Regions from separate parts of the Kitasatospora sp. NPDC059812 genome, predicted to be linked through region 2. Evidence: riboswitches for the same ligand, from Rfam matches in the RefSeq annotation. Region 2 holds a riboswitch; each other region holds the start of a gene.
The links. A riboswitch is a leader RNA that binds a small molecule or an ion and turns the genes downstream of it on or off. The one in region 2 is predicted to bind cobalamin.
Positions count from the first base shown of each region.

Region 1 (3,926 bases), on a different contig from region 2:
GGTCTCGCCGTAGGCCTCGTGGCGGCCCAGCTGCTCGGCCAGGTCGGCGGAGCGCTCGTACGCGGTGAGCATGATGCGCTCGGCGATGAGGGTGGAGAGCCGCGCGGCCTCGGCGGAGTCGAAGTCGATCCGCAGCTTGAAGAAGACGTCCTGGAGGCCCATCACGCCGAGGCCGACCGGGCGCCAGCGGGAGTTGGAGGTGCCGGCCTCGGTGGTCGGGTAGAAGTTGATGTCCACCACGCGGTCGAGGAACGTCACGGCGGTGCGGACGGTGGCGTCGAGGCGCTCCCAGTCCATGGCGCCGAGCAGGTCGTCGACGGAGGCCCCGGGGGCGACGTGGGCGCCGAGGTTGACCGAGCCGAGGTTGCAGACGGCGGTCTCGGAGTCGTCCGTGACCTCCAGGATCTCGGTGCACAGGTTCGAGGAGTGCACCGTGCGGCCGGGCAGCGCGGTCTGGTTGGCGGCGCGGTTGGAGGCGTCCTTGAAGGTCATCCAGCCGTTGCCGGTCTGCGCCAGGGTGCGCATCATCCGGGCGTACAGGGTCTGCGCGGGGATGGTGCGCACGGCCTTGCCGGCCAGCTCGGCCTTGCGGTAGGCCTCGTCGAAGTCGGAGCCCCACAGGTCGACGAGCTCGGGCACGTCGGCGGGGGAGAACAGCGACCAGTCCTCGTTGGCGTTGACCCGGCGCATGAACTCGTCCGGGATCCAGTGCGCCAGGTTGAGGTTGTGGGTGCGCCGCGCCTCCTCGCCGGTGTTGTCGCGGAGCTCCAGGAACTCCTCGATGTCGGCGTGCCAGGTCTCCAGGTAGACGCAGGCCGCGCCCTTGCGGCGGCCGCCCTGGTTGACGGCGGCGACCGAGGAGTCGAGGGTGCGCAGGAACGGGACGATGCCGTTGGACTTGCCGTTGGTGCCGCGGATCAGGCTGCCGCGCGAGCGGATGCGCGAGTAGGACAGGCCGATGCCGCCGGCGTGCTTGGACAGCCGGGCGATCTGCGCGTAGCGGTTGTAGATCGAGTCCAGGTTGTCCAGCGGGGAGTCGAGCAGGTAGCAGCTCGACATCTGCGGGTGCCGGGTGCCGGAGTTGAACAGGGTCGGCGAGGAGGTCAGGTACTCCAGCCGGCTCATCAGGCCGTACAGCTCGGCGACCTCGCGCACGGACTGCTCGCTGTCGCCGACCGCCAGGCCGCAGGCGACGCGGAGCAGGAAGTGCTGCGGGGTCTCGATGACCTTGCGGGTGATCGGGTGGCGCAGCAGGTAGCGGGACTGCACGGTGCGCAGGCCGAAGTACTCGAAGCGGTCGTCGCCGTGCGCGTCGATCAAGGCGTCCAGGGCGGCGGCGTGCTTGGCGACGAAGGCGGCGGTGGTGTCACCGATCAGGCCCTCGTCGTGGCCGACGGCGATCGAGGCGGCGAAGGAGCGCGAGCCCTGGCTGTTCGCCTCGTCGACGATCTCCAGGGCGAGCAGCCGGGCGGCCAGCTTCGAGTACTGGGGGTCCTCGGCGATCATCGACGCGGCGGCGTCCACGGCCAGCCCGCGCAGCTCGGCGAAGTCCGAGCCGGCGTGGCGGCCGCGCAGCGCGGCGGCGGCGACATGGCCGGGGTCCACCTGGGGGAGATCGACGCTGCGGTCGGTGAGCAGCCGAAGGAGCGCGCCGCCGGGGTCGGAGACCGTCGGGTCGGTGGGGGCGGGGCCGGTGCCCTGGGCGGGCAGGGTGGCTGAGGCAGCGGTGGTCAAGGCGCTCTCTCCTGGCGGCGATCGGCGGCGGTGATCGGGGGGTACCGGGCCGTTCGGGGCAGGGGAGCACGGCACGTACGCAGAAAGCGTCGCGCGACAGTGGCGTCCCCGGCCCGCCCGCGAGGCCCGGAAGGTAGTTCTCGTGCTGGCGCGGCCTCTGCGGGAGGGCCCGTGCGCACACCGTCGGCAGGTACTCGGACTCGCGGTGCGGCTGCTGGAGCCGCCCGCTCACCGCTGCGGGGCAGTCCCGGATTCGCACCGGGTTCCCCTGCATCGACAGCAGGATTGAGCATACATCTTGTGGTGTCTCTCTGATGCGACCCCACATGTAGTACGGCGCGGTGTGTCGGCGCGATAACCGGGGGTGCTGGGAGGGGGCGGGTCGTGGCCTTGGGGCGCCTCGGATCCGGGCTCCCGGGGCCCTGGTTCCGGGCTCCGGCGTCCTGGTTTCGATACGGAACGGTCACCGGGCGGACCGGCTGGCGGGGGCATGCCCTACGATCTGGGCGCATGAGCGAGCGAAGCGCCGAGGGGCGCGTTTCGCGAAGCGATCATCGAGCGAAGCGAGGGGGCGCGTGAGCGACGGAACTGGCGCACCCGGGCAGGGTCCGCAGGGAACGCCTCCCACCGGGCCGGGGGACGCGCACGGTCAGCAGCCGCCGGTGGTGCCCGGTCCGGTGTTGCCGCCGAGCGGGGGCTTCGGGCCGCCGCCGGCCTCGTACGGGCCTCCGGTGCCGCCCGCGCAGCCGGTGGCGCAGCCCGGCCCGCCGGGGCAGCCTCCACTGCCGCCGCCGGGCCAACCAGGGCAGCAGCTGCCGCCGCAGTGGCAGCCGAACCCCCAGCCGCATCCCCAGGCGCATCCCCAAGGACACCCGCAGGCGCACCCGCAGCCCCAGGCGCCGCAGCGCGCCGAGCCGAACTGGCAGGCGCTGGCGGACCGCAACGCGGCGGACGACAAGCGCCGCCGCCGGTTGCGGGCCCTCGGCGTGGCGGTCGCGGTCGTCCTGGTCGGCGGCCTGGTCGCGGGCGGGACGGTGCTGCTGACGAAGGGCGACGGCGACAAGCCGACCGCCGGGCCGACCGCCTCGGCCTCCAACCGGCCGTCCTCCGCCGCGCCGAGTGCCGCACCGAGTGCCGCCCAGAGTGCCGCGCCAAGTGCCGCCGGCACCCCGGGCGGCGCGCCGGACGACCCGTCGAAGCCGATCTGGGAGGCCGCCACCGACCCGGCACCACAGGACGCGGGGGCGCTGTTCTCCGCACTCCAGGTGACGGTCAACGGCGCCACCTGGAACCGGACCTTCGTCTCGCTGGACTCGCCCTGCTGGGACGGGAACTCGACGACCGGCGGGCTCGGCAAGGTCCTCGGTGACCAGGGCTGCCAGAAGGTGCTCCGGGCGACCTACGTCTCCGGCGACAGCGCGGTGACCGTCGGCGTCGCGGTCTTCGACCACAAGATCCAGGCCGAGACCTCGATGAAGAGTTACACCGGCCACCTCAAGGGCGCCGTCGCGCCGGGCGCGCCGGCCTTCTGCGCCACGCCGGGCTGCACCAACACGCACAACACCCTGGGCCGGTACGCCTACTTCACGGTCGAGGGCTCGGCGAAGGGCGGCGACACCGCTGACGCCGCCGCCACCGCGGCGGCCGCCGGCTTCGGCGAGCACGTGAAGGGCCAGCTGCTCCAGCGCGCCAAGGCCGCGTCCGCGGCCGCGCCGGGTGCGCCGGGAGCCGCCGCGGCCGGCTGATCCGCCGTGACACCCCGGCCCCGGCGGGTTCGCTCGCCGGGGCCGGGGGAGTGTGGCAGGCTCTCGGGGCAGTCATTCGCACGAGTGTTCCGGTTGTGTCCGCCTGGGCCGGTGCCGGCGAGCAACCGGAGGAGCGGTCCGTGGCCCTGCCCAGAGCCCTGCGCGGCAAGCCCGCCGTCCTGGCCGCGGCCGGGGTCGTGGTGGCCGCGGGCGCCGTGGCGCTGTTGCAGCGCGACGGCCGGGCCGACGGCGAACAGCCCGCCCGCGTCCCGGTGGCGGTCGGTTTCTCCGGCCGTACCCTGCCGCCGGAGGTCGGCCGGGACCTGCTCGCCCGGGACCCGCAGGCCTCGCCGAACGCCCGGGCCGTCCAGCAGCTGCTCGCCGACCTGGAGGGGCAGGCCCGCACCGGGCAGAGCGGCGGGACGGTGATCGGCCAGCACGTCGAGG
Region 1 covers NZ_JBHWIO010000057.1:39,310-43,235, forward strand. Annotated here, with positions in the region: gene ACFV6D_RS25615 (ribonucleoside-diphosphate reductase subunit alpha) at 1-1,710, opposite strand, end outside; cobalamin riboswitch at 1,902-2,044, opposite strand; gene ACFV6D_RS25620 (hypothetical protein) at 2,310-3,479, shown strand; gene ACFV6D_RS25625 (glycoside hydrolase family 26 protein) at 3,620-3,926, shown strand, end outside.
Region 1: it holds a riboswitch for cobalamin, as region 2 does, so the genes downstream of both, ACFV6D_RS25615 (ribonucleoside-diphosphate reductase subunit alpha) here and metE (5-methyltetrahydropteroyltriglutamate--homocysteine S-methyltransferase) in region 2, are expected to answer to the same signal.

Region 2 (3,926 bases):
AGAATCCGCTCGGTGGGACACGCCCGTCCTGTTCGCCCAATATCTACGTGACGGAGCTCGCGTCGACCCTGCGCCTGTACAACGGCATGGTGATCGGCAACTTCGTGTAGCCGGATTCCTCCCGCCTGCATGCGCAGGCCGGTGATCGGGGCGGCGTCGGCACTAAGTCGGCGCCGCCCCTGGTCCTTTGGTTCAGGTCTGCGCCTGCCTGGCGTTCCTGCGTTTCGCAGGTCTCGGGCTTCCCGGGTCCGGGTGAAACGGGCCGGGCCTACCCGGCCGGGCGCCGCACGGCGTGCGGGGCCCGGCCGGGGCGTGTCGCCGGCGGGTCAGCCGGCGAGTTCCGCGCGCAGGTGGCGGGCGGCGCCGACGAGGCTGTCGAGCGAGGCGCGGGTCTCCGTCCAGCCGCGGGTCTTCAGTCCGCAGTCGGGGTTGACCCAGAGCCGCTCGGCGGGGATGGCGGCCAGGCCCGCGCGCAGCAGTTCCACGGCCTCCTCGGTGCTGGGGACGCGCGGGGAGTGGATGTCCCAGACGCCCGGGCCGACCTCGCGCGGGTAGCCGGCCCCGGCGAGTTCTCCGGCGACCTCCATGTGCGAGCGGGTGGCCTCCAGCGAGATGACGTCCGCGTCGAGTTCGTCGATCGCCGTCATGATCGCGCCGAACTCGGCGTAGCACATGTGGGTGTGGACCTGGGTGTCGGCGCGGACGCCCGAGGTGGCCAGGCGGAAGGACTCGGTGGCCCACGCCAGGTACGCCGGGCGGTCGGCGGCGCGCAGCGGCAGGGTCTCGCGCAGGGCCGGCTCGTCGACCTGGACGACGGCCGCGCCCGCGGCCTCCAGGTCGGTGACCTCGTCCCGCAGGGCGAGGGCGACTTGCCGGGCGGTGTCGCCGAGCGGCTGGTCGTCTCGGACGAAGGACCAGGCGAGCATCGTGACGGGGCCGGTGAGCATGCCCTTGACCGGGCGGTCGGTGAGGCCCTGCGCGTAGCGGAACCAGTCGACGGTCATCGGGTGCGGGCGGGAGATGTCCCCGGCCAGGACCGGCGGGCGCACGTACCGGGTGCCGTAGGACTGCACCCAGCCGTGCCGGGTGGCGAGGTAGCCGGTGAGCTGTTCGGCGAAGTACTGGACCATGTCGTTGCGCTCGGGCTCGCCGTGCACCAGGACGTCCAGTCCGGCCTTCTCCTGGAAGGCGATGACCTCCCGGACCTCGGTCTCCATCCGCTCCCGGTAGGCCGCCGCGTCGATCCGGCCCGCCGTGAGGTCGGCCCGGGCGACCCGCAGTTCGGAGGTCTGCGGGAACGAGCCGATGGTGGTGGTCGGCAGCAGCGGCAGGCCGAGCCGGGCGCGCTGGGCCTCGGCCCGCTGCGGGTAGGCCTGGGCGCGGCGTGCATCCGCGTCGGTGACGGCAGCGGTGCGGGCGCGCACCGCCGGGTCGTGGGTGATCGGCGAGTTGGCGCGCGAGGCGAGGTCGGCGCGGTTGGCGGCCAGGTCGGCGGCGATCGCCCCCGTGCCCTCGCGCAGGCCCCGGGCCAGCAGCGCCACCTCCCTGGCCTTCTGCTGGGCGAAGGCGAGCCAGCGCAGGATCTGCGGGTCGACGTCGCGTTCGGCGGCGGCGTCCAGCGGCACGTGCAGGAGGGAGCAGGACGGCGCGACGTCGACCCGCTCGGCCAGGCCCAGCAGGGTCGCCAGGGTGGCCAGCGACTTCTCCAGGTCGTTGATCCAGATGTTGCGGCCGTCGACCACCCCGGCGACCAGCCGCTTGCCGGGCAGCCCGCCGACGGCGGCCAGGTCGTCAAGGTTCGCCGCGGCGGGCCCCGTGAAGTCCAGCGCCAGGCCCTCGACCGGGGCCTTGGCCAGCACCGGAAGGGCCTCGCCCAGGCGGTCGAAGTAGCTCGCGACCAGCAGCTTCGGACGATCCGCCAGACCGCCCAGCTCACGGTAGGCGCGGGCGGCGGCGTTCAGCTCGGCCGGGGTGCGGTCCTGCACCAGGGCGGGCTCGTCCAGTTGCACCCACTCGGCGCCGGCCGCCTTCAGGTCCGCCAGCAGCTGCGCGTAGACGGGCAGCAGCCGGTCCAGCAGGGTGATCGGCTGGAAGTCCTCGGCGACGCCGGGGGCGGGCTTGGCGAGCAGCAGGTAGGTGAGGGGGCCGACCAGAACGGGGCGTGCGGTGTGGCCGAGCGCCAGCGCCTCCCGGAACTCCCCGACGGCCTTGGCCGGGTTCGCGGTGAAGACGGTGTCCGGGCCGAGTTCGGGCACCAGGTAGTGGTAGTTGGTGTCGAACCACTTGGTCATCTCCAGCGGCGCGACCTCCTGGGTGCCGCGCGCCATGGCGAAGTAGCCGTCCAGCGCGTCGATTTCGACCGCATCCCGGTGCCGGGGCGGGATCGCGCCGACGGCGACCGTGGTGTCCAGTACGTGGTCGTAGAGCGAGAAGTCGCCGGTGGGCACTTCCAGGACACCGGCCCCGGCGAGCTGCGCCCAGTTCTTCCGGCGCAGGCCGACCGCCGTCTCCTGCAGGGCGTCGGCGGTGACCGTGCCCTTCCAGTAGCCCTCGACGGCCTTCTTCAGCTCCCGGCCCTGGCCCTGCCGGGGGTAGCCGTACACGGTGGCCCTGGTTGCCGCGGCTGCGGACTTCGTGGTCAAGGGACTCTCCTTCGCGAGTCTGGCTCCTCAAGTGCCCGGGGACGGGACGAGAGCGCGAAGGGATGACGAACCGGGCGGCGGCTCGCGTCGATGCGCGTGCCGGACCCGCCTGGTATGGTCGCCGACCCGCCCACGAGGTCACCGGGATATCCGCACGCGGAACGGTCCGCGGGCGGGCAACGGGCAGGTCTTCGGACTCGTGGGCGCACCGGGCCTGTTGGCGTCCGGTACCTACTGGCCATCGCTTCCCAGACCCGTCCCGGGTCCAGTGCGTATGACGGCGGTCGTTCCCACTCACCGCTGCGGGGCAGTCCCGGATTCCCACCGGGTTCCCTCTTGCGACGTCCTGCCTGGCGGGCAGGACGAACCAGCTGCGCCGCCAGCTTAGGGGCAAACCGCCGGGGCCGACGCGGAATTCACGGAAGCCGTCCGCATGGTGAGACTCCCTCGCCGCTCGCGGAGCCGATGGCGGTGCCGGTCGCGGTGCCGGTCGCCGCGACTCGTCGACCGTCCGGGGCTTCGAAGCGCACCGTGGGCTCGAAGTTGGCGCGGCGGGCCGCGCGGCGGAAGACGGTGAGGACGGCCGGGCCGACGACGAGCACGGCGGTGAAGGTGGTGACGGCCCGACCGGTGTCCCAGCCGAGCGAGGTGGCGAGGTCGAAGAGCAGGTAGCGGTGCCACTGCTCGGTGAAGGGCAGCCCCGGCAGGTAGGCGATGGAACTGTTCGGGTCGGTGGAGAACGGCCAGAAGGAGAGGTTGAGGAGGAAACCGAAGAGGTACCCGGAGAACGCCCCGTACGCGGCCAGCATCGACACCTCCCAGCGCCGCCGTCGGGTTCTCGGCAGGAGCCCGGCGAGCATGCCGACGAACGCGCAGCCGAACATCTGGTACGGCATCCAGGGGCCGACGCCGCCGGTGAGCAGCGCGGAGGCGAACAGCGAGGTGCAGCCGAGGGTGAAGCCGAAGCCCGGGCCGAAGACCCGGCCGGCCAGGACGAGGAGGAAGAAGACCGTCTCCACCCCGGCGGTGCCGGCGCCGAGCGGGCGCAGCCCGGCGTTGACGGCGGACAGGACGCCGAGCATGGCGAGGGCCTTGGCGTCGATGCCGCCGGCCGCGATCTCGGCGATGACGACGGCGAGCACCAGGATCAGCAGGGCGCCGAAGATCAGCGGCGGGGCGTAGGAGGAGCCGAACTTCCCGGGGGCGACGACGAACGGCCAGGTGAAGGCGACCAGGCCGATGAAGGCGGCCAGGGCCGCGACGACGCGGGCCCGGCCGGGGATC
Region 2 covers NZ_JBHWIO010000043.1:62,078-66,003, reverse strand. Annotated here, with positions in the region: gene ACFV6D_RS21910 (hypothetical protein) at 1-110, shown strand, start outside; gene metE (5-methyltetrahydropteroyltriglutamate--homocysteine S-methyltransferase) at 327-2,642, opposite strand; cobalamin riboswitch at 2,807-3,029, opposite strand; gene ACFV6D_RS21900 (ECF transporter S component) at 3,059-3,926, opposite strand, start outside.

Region 3 (3,926 bases), on a different contig from region 2:
GGACGGCCGGTCAGCCCGTGCAGCATGTCCAGGCCGGGCGCCAGCAGCCGCGCGTCGCCGCGGAACTTGTTGACGAACCAGCCCGCCACGTGCCGCTGGTCCTGCGCCGACAGCAGCGCCAGCGTCCCGTACATCGCCGCGAAGACGCCGCCGCGGTCGATGTCCCCGACCACCACCACCGGCAGCCCGGCGGCCGTCGCCAGGCCCATGTTGGCGATGTCCCGGTCCCGCAGGTTGATCTCGGCGGGCGAACCGGCGCCCTCGCAGACCACCACCTCGTAGCGGCGGCGCAGATCCGCCAGGCACTCCAGCGACCGTTCCAGCAGGACGGGCTTGCGCTCGCGGTAGTCCAGCGCGCCCACCTCGGCGACCGGCCGGCCCAGCAGCACCACCTGGCTGCGGCCGTCCGCGCCCGGCTTCAGCAGCACCGGGTTCATCGCCGCCTCCGGCTCCACCCGGGCCGCCTGCGCCTGCATCGCCTGCGCCCGGCCGATCTCGGCGCCGTCGGCGGTGACGAAGGAGTTCAGCGACATGTTCTGCGCCTTGAACGGCGCGACCCGCACCCCCTGCCGGGCCAGCCAGCGGCAGATGCCCGCGGTCACCACGCTCTTGCCCGCGTCCGAGGTCGTCCCGGCGACCAGCAGTGCGTTGCTCATGCCCTTCCCCTCCACCGTGTCGTCAGCAAGCGCAGCGCGACGTGCCCCGCGACCGTCGTACCCAGGGCCAGCGCGCCCACCCGCCGGGAGAGCACGCAGGCCCGCTCGATGTCGTCCACCGTCACCGGGCGCAACTCCGCGCCCAGCACCGGCCGGTGCTCCACCCGCTCCCCGTACTGGAGGGTCCCGCCCAGCCGGACGCCCACCGCGCCCGCGAAGGCCGCCTCCGCCTGGCCCGCGTTCGGGCTCGGGTGCGCCGAGCCGTCCCGCCGCCAGACCCGCCAGGCCGTCTTCGGCTGCGGCGCGGCGGCCACCGTGAGCAGCGCCGTCAGCCGGGCGCCCGGCCAGCCCGCTACGTCGTCGAGCCGGGCCGAGGCCCAGCCGAACCGGGCGTACCGCGGCGAGCGGTGGCCGACCATCGCGTCCAGCGTGTTCACCGCGCGGAACGCCAGCAGCCCCGGCGTGCCCGCCAGCGTGCCCCAGACCAGCGCGTTCACCACGGCGTCCGCCGTGTTCTCGGCCACCGACTCGACCACCGCGCGGGCGATCTGCGGCCCGTCCAGCGCGCTCGGATCCCGCCCGCACAGGTGCGGCAGCCGTTCCCGCGCGGCCGTCAGATCACCCGTGGCCAGCGACCGGCCGATGGTGCGCGCCTCCCGGGTCAGCGAGGTGCCGCCCAGCACCGTCCAGGTCGCGGCGGCCGCCAGCGCGGCCCGGCCCAGCGGACGCCGGCCCACCGTACGGTCCAGGGCCACCGCGCCGGCCGCGACCGCGCCCACGCACAGCGCCGTGTACCCGGCGCCGGCCACCCGGTCGTCCTGCCACACCCGCCGCTCCAGCCGGGTCGCCGCGCCGCCGAAGACGGCCACCGGGTGGCCGCGCCGGGGGTCGGCGAAGCGGGCGTCCGCGGCGAAGCCCGCGGCGGCGCCGAGCGCGAACGCGGCGGCGCGGGTCAGCGGGCGCACGGCGGGTTCGGCGGAAGGCCGCGTCGGGTCCGGCGGGTCGGGGCAGCCTGCATCGCGTGCGTGTCCTCACTCAGGGTCCGCGCCCTGGATCGACGTACCGGGGGCGAGAGTCTCCTGGCTTCCGGGTCGGACGCACCCCCGGGCCTTCCAGCGGCTTCTGACGGTCCGCCGTGGCAATGTTCCGAGCGTGCTCCCCGGTGACAGTGGCGGGACCGCGCCGGACTCGCACCGGCTTCCTCTGCATGCCTCCGTTTGGCCCCAGGATCCCATCACGCGGCCGAACCGGGAGTCAACCGAGGTCACGGAGGGGTTGGTCACACCTCGGAGCCCTGTCGCCGGTGCCGTTCTCGCCCGCCCGAGGCCCGCCCCGCCCGACGCCCCGCCCGCCTGACGCCCCGCCCTGCCCGACGCCCCGCCGTACCCCGGACGGCCCAGCCCGGTGGCCGCCCGCGCGGCCCCCCGGTGAACTGGTGCCCGAACACCGTCCGAGCAGCGCCCGGACACCGCCCGGACACCGTCCGGTCCAAGACCAGCCAAGACCAGCAGAGCGGGGAGCGATATGCGTTGGGGAACCGCGGCCGTCGTGGCGGCCGCCGTCGTCGGCGCCGGGGCCGCCGTCCTGGTGATCGGCCGTCGGGCCTCCGAACGGCTGGTCCACCCGGCGAGCGCCGTCCGGGAGTCGGGCCCCGTCCTGGTGCGGAGCCTCGCCGCGGGCCGGATCACCTTCAACCGCCGCCCCGAGAGCCTGCGCCCCGGCCGCTGGGCCGTGGAGTGGGACGACCACGGCCACGCCGTCGTCGAGGACGTCCTGCACAGCGACGAGAACGGTGTCACCCGTCGCCTCGTCCGCGCCGACCGGGGCACCCTCACCCCCGGCACCGAGGTCCGCTTCACCCCCCGCGTCCACCTCGGCGACCCCACTGAGGCGCTCGGCCTCCCCTTCACCGACACCGCCGCCGACGGCGAACTCGGCGCCCTCCCCGCCTGGCGCCTCGACGGCAAACGCGGCACCTGGGTGATCCTCGTCCACGGCCCCGGCGCCGACCGGCAGCAGACCCTCCCGGTCCTCCCCGTCCTCGACCGCCTCGCCCTGCCCGCCCTCGCCGTCACCTACCGGGGCGACCAGGGCGCCCCCGCCTCGCCGGACGGGCTCGGCCACTTCGGCGAGACCGAGTGGCGCGACGTCGAGTCGGCGGTCCGGCTCGCCCTCGACAGCGGCGCCGGCCGGGTCATCCTGTACGGCTGGTCCCTCGGCGCCACCATGGCCCTCCAGACGGCCTCCCGCTCCGCCTGGGCCCACGCCATCAGCGGCCTCGTCCTGGACTCGCCGGTCCTCGACCTGCCCGCCACCGCCCGCCGCGGCGCCGCCCGGGCCGGCTACACCGGCGCCGCCGCCGAGCTCGGCGCCCTCGCCGCCGAGGGCCGCACCGGCGTCGACCTCGCCGACTTCAGCCGCATCGCCGAGGGCGCCGACCTGCGCGTCCCCACCCTCCTCCTGCACAGCCCCGACGATCAGGTCGCCCCCTTCCGCGCCGCCGAGCGCCTCGCCGCCGCCCGCCCCGGCGTGGTCAGCCTCCGGCCTTTCCCGGGCGCCGACCACGCCACCCTCTGGAACTCCGCCCCCACCCACTACACCGAACTCCTCCGCCGCTGGCTCACCCCCCTTCTCTGAACCCAGCCCCCCCCCGCACGAGAAGTCGCACCGACAGGGCCTCTGTACGAAACCCGGACCTCACCCGTCAGCCACGGAGTGTGACCGGTCGGGCGGGTAGCGCGACCGCCGCCGCAAGGGTTGAGCCGGGATGGCATGCCCCCGCCACCTGTTTCCGGCCAGGCGGTTTGCCTCTGTTGCCCGATTGTTGCCCGATCTTGGGGAGGCGCCGTCGACGGCCGCCCGTCCGTACAGCCAACCGGATGTGACAGAAGGCCGGTACAAGGGGAAGACTGCTCGACGTGACGTCTCGGAATCCGCGCGACCGTGATGCCCCGCTCCCTCCGACGATCGGTACTGGTGCGACGGTGACCCGTCTCCCCGGTACGGCCCACCGGCCCGCCGCCGGCAAGCCGGGCGGGGCCGGGGTACCCCGCCGACGAGGGCCCGCTGCGGCGCCCGGTCGGGGGAGGGTTCCCGTACCGGAGGGCTTCCCCGCGCCGGCCGAGCTGGCGCCGCTGGCCCGCCGGATGCTGGTGGACGCCGTCCGGATCGCCCGCTGGGCGGGGGACCTGGAAGAGGTCGACAAGCGGGGCGAGCTGCTGCCCGACGACGCCCGTGCGGCGGGTCGGGCGCTGGCCATGACGGTCGGCG
Region 3 covers NZ_JBHWIO010000007.1:73,541-77,466, reverse strand. Annotated here, with positions in the region: gene ACFV6D_RS05745 (cobyric acid synthase) at 1-656, opposite strand, end outside; gene ACFV6D_RS05740 (cobalamin biosynthesis protein) at 653-1,621, opposite strand; cobalamin riboswitch at 1,729-1,861, opposite strand; gene ACFV6D_RS05735 (alpha/beta hydrolase family protein) at 2,181-3,293, shown strand; gene ACFV6D_RS05730 (hypothetical protein) at 3,641-3,926, shown strand, end outside.
Region 3: it holds a riboswitch for cobalamin, as region 2 does, so the genes downstream of both, ACFV6D_RS05740 (cobalamin biosynthesis protein) here and metE (5-methyltetrahydropteroyltriglutamate--homocysteine S-methyltransferase) in region 2, are expected to answer to the same signal.

Region 4 (3,926 bases), on a different contig from region 2:
ACTTCCCGGCGGTGTACGGCTTGTCCTGCCCGCTGTCGTACAGGAACACGGACGGCCGGCGCTCGGGCTGCGGGGCGGCGGCGACCTGTGCCTTGAAACCGGCGACCAGCTTGTCCGCCCGGTCGCGGACGTCGAAGATCTCGCCGAGGTTGGCCAGGTCGGTGTAGAGCGCGTCCAGCGGGGACATCACACCGCGCTCGGTGCCCTTGCCGCTGCGGCAGGACTCGCTGAGCACGTACGAGGCGATGCCGAGGTCCCCCAGCGCCTTCGGGGTGAAGCCGCGGCCCTCGTCGAAGCCGTAGTGCCAGCCGGCGAAGACCAGGTCGGCCTTGGCGCCCAGCACGATCTCCTTGGTGATCTCCTTCTTGGAGAGCCACGCGGTCTGCTGGTAGCCGTCCTTCCAGGCGACCTGGTCGACCCGGCCCTTGTCGTCGGGCATCACGTAGCCGGCCATCCGGTCGGCCAGGCCGAGGGCGAGCATCAGCTCGGTGATGCCGACGTCGTTGGTCACCGTCCGGGCGGGCTTCTGCGGGAAGGTGAGCTTGGTGCCGCAGTTCTCCACGGTCACCGGGTAGTGGGCGGAGGCGGCGGTGGCGTCGCCGCTCGGGGCGATCTCGGCGCCGCAGGCGGTGAGTCCGAGGGTGAGCAGGGCGGTGATGGCAACGGCCTTGGTGCGCACGGGGGTTCCTTCGGGGGGTGGGTCAGATCCGGTCGAAGAGCAGTTGGACGGCGCCGGTCACCGGGTGCCGGACGGGGGTGGCCCGGACGCCGAACACCTCGGCCAGCAGGGCGGGTCGGAGCACCTCGGCGGGCGGCCCCGAGGCGACGATCCGGCCGGCTTGCAGCACGTACAGCAGGTCGCAGTGGCCGGCCGCCAGGTTGAGGTCGTGCAGCGCGGTGAGCACCGTCGGCCCGGCCTCCCGGACCAGCGCCAGCACGTCCAACTGGTGGGCGATGTCCAGGTGGTTGGTGGGCTCGTCCAGCACCAGCAGCCGGGGCTCCTGGACCAGCGCGCGGGCGATCAGCACCCGCTGCTTCTCGCCGCCGGACAGGCTCAGGAAGCCCCGCCCGGCCAACTGCTCGGCGCCGACCTTGCGCAGCGCCTCGGTGCAGCGGGCGTGGTCGTCCGCGCCCGGGCCGCCCAGGCCGCGCCGGTGCGGCAGCCGGCCCATGGCGACCACCTCGGCCACCGTGAAGTCGAACTCGGCGGAGTGCTCCTGGGGGAGTGCGGCCACCCGCCGGGCGGCCTCGCGCGCGGTCAGCGCGTGCAGGTCCGTGCCGTCCAGCAGGACGGCCCCGGCGGCCGGCCGCAGCGCCCGGTAGACGCAGCGCAGCAGCGTCGACTTGCCGCTGCCGTTCGGTCCGATCAGTCCGACCACCTGCCCGGCGGCGGCGTCCAGGGCGACGTCGTGGACCAGCCGGGCACCGGCCAGCTCGACCGAGACGGAGTCCAGGGCGAGATCCATCAGCGGCCTCCGAAGGAATAGCCGCGACGGCGCATCAGCAGCAGGAAACAGGGCACCCCGAGCACCGCGGTGACCACCCCGACCGGCAGTTCGGCGGGCGCCAGCAGGGTGCGCGAGACGATGTCCACCCAGACCAGCAGCAGCGCCCCGGCGAGCGGCGCGACCAGCAGCACCCGGCGGTGCCCGGCGCCGACCAGCATCCGGGCCAGGTGCGGCACCATCAGCCCGACGAAGCCGATCGCCCCGCTGACGGCCACCACCGTGCCGGTGACGGCGGCGGTCACCACGAACAGCTCGCGGCGCAGCCGGTCCGGGTCCACGCCCAGCGAGGCGGCCGTCTCGTCGCCCATGGCGAGCGCGTCCAGCCGGCCGGCGGCGCAGGCCAGGTACGCCAGGCCGGCCAGCACGGTGGCGGCGGCGATCGGCACCGAGCCCCAGGTGGCGCCGCCGAGGCTGCCGAGCAGCCACATCATGGCGTCCCGGGCGGCCTCGCCGCGGGCGGCCGCGAAGACCATCAGCGCGGTGACGGCGGAGAAGCCGTAGGAGAGCGCGGTGCCGGTGAGCACCAGCCGCAGCGGGGTGAGCCCGTAGGCCGTCCGCGCCGCGAGGTAGACCAGCACCATGGCGACCAGCGCGGAGCCGAACGCGGAGGCCGAGATCGCCCACACCCCGAGCGAGGCGAAGGCGCCGAGCAGCAGCACCGCGTTGGCGCCGACGGCCGCGCCGGAGGAGATGCCGAGTACGAACGGGTCGGCCAGCGCGTTGCGCACCAGGGCCTGGACGGCGACCCCGGTGGCGGCCAGCCCGGCGCCGACCACGGCGGCCAGCACGGCACGTGGCAGCCGGATCTCCCAGACGATCGCGTAGGCGGCGGCCTCCTCCGCCTCCAGCCGTCCGCCCGTCAGCCCGGCGGCCAGCAGCCGCAGGACGCGGGGCAGGCCGATCCCGGAGGCGCCCAGCGCCACGCCGCAGAGCAGCGAGAGCAGCAGGGCGGCGGCCAGGCCGACGGCGAGCGGGAGGGCGGGTATTCGGCGGGCGGGCGGGCTCGTTGCGCCACTGCCCGCGGCTGCGGTGCTGCTCACGGTGCGCCTTGCCTCGGGCCGCGGGTGCGCGGGGGCGGCACCGGTCGGGCGCGGGCCCGGGCGCCATCCCCTCGCAGTCCACGGCGAGTTGTCGGGAGTTCAGCGGCCGGGGGCGATCGGGCTGGCACGGCCCCGGGGCCGTGCTCACCGTTGCGGGTCAGCGCCGGATTCACACCGGACTTCCCCCTCGGACGCCCTGGCAGCATAACAGCCACTCAGGCTAGGCAACCCTTACCGGGCTCGGATGGGGCGTGAACGCACGACCGCCCCCGTCCGGGCTCGCGGACGGGGGCGGTCGGGTGGCGACGCGTCAGGCTCAGGCCTGCTTGGTCTCCCAGAAGATCTTGTCGACCTCGGCGATCAGGTCCAGCAGGGCCTGGCCGGTGGCGGGGTCGGTGGACGCCTTGGCGGCCGAGGCGGCCTTCAGGGTGTCGTTGATCAGCTGGTGCAGCTGCGGGTACTTCTCGAAGTGCGGGGCCTTGAAGTAGTCGCTCCACAGCACCGAGATGTGGTGCTTGACGGCCTCGGCACGCTGCTCCTTGATGATCAGGGCGCGGGTGCGGAAAGCCGGGTCCTCGTTGGCCTGGTACTTCTCCTGGGTGCCCTTGACCGACTCGGCCTCGATCCGGGCCTGCGCCGGGTCGTACACGCCGCAGGGCAGGTCACAGTGGGCGTGGGCGGTGGCGCGCGGTGCAAACAGACGAGAGAACATGGGAGTCCTTCCTTAGATCGTCTTCCCGCGCCCGAGATTACCCTTCCGCCCCCGGGGTTTCGCGATCGGGCGGTGGGCCTAGGGCAAAAGGCGGACCCGGAACCGGGGTAATCCGGACATCGAACGGATCGAACGGGGTGACGGTCCGTACGGCAGACTGGGACCGGGCGGTCCGGGAGGAGGAGTCGTGGCGCGGAGCACGGAACCGGCGGGTACGGAACCGGCGGGCACGGAACCCCGGGGGCGGGGCGGCGGCGCGGTGCCGTTCGGGCTGGTCGACGTGGCGGGCCCGTCGATGGTCCCGACCCTGCGCGAGGGCGACCAGTTGCTGGTGCGCTACGGCGCGCCGATCCGGCCCGGCGCGGTGGTGCTCTTCCGGCACCCCTTCCAGCAGGACCTGCTGGTGGTGAAGCGGGCCGCCGAGCGGCGTCCGAGGGGCTGGTGGCTGCTGTCCGACAACCGGCCGGTGGACAGCGACAGCCGAAGCTACGGCCCGGTCCCGGACGAACTGGTGCTCGGCCGGGTGCTGCTGAGGCTGCGCCCGCGCCCGGCCTGGCTGGCGCCGGGGCGGCGGCTGGAGCGGCTGCTGCTGAGCACCCGGCTGGCCCGGGTGCCGGGCCTGGCCCGCCGCCTGGGCGTCTGGGCGGAGCAGCTCTGACCCCCTGG
Region 4 covers NZ_JBHWIO010000116.1:6,981-10,906, reverse strand. Annotated here, with positions in the region: gene ACFV6D_RS35435 (ABC transporter substrate-binding protein) at 1-679, opposite strand, end outside; gene ACFV6D_RS35430 (ABC transporter ATP-binding protein) at 702-1,466, opposite strand; gene ACFV6D_RS35425 (iron ABC transporter permease) at 1,466-2,548, opposite strand; cobalamin riboswitch at 2,638-2,776, opposite strand; gene sodN (superoxide dismutase, Ni) at 2,865-3,260, opposite strand; gene sodX (nickel-type superoxide dismutase maturation protease) at 3,556-3,918, shown strand.
Region 4: it holds a riboswitch for cobalamin, as region 2 does, so the genes downstream of both, ACFV6D_RS35425 (iron ABC transporter permease) here and metE (5-methyltetrahydropteroyltriglutamate--homocysteine S-methyltransferase) in region 2, are expected to answer to the same signal.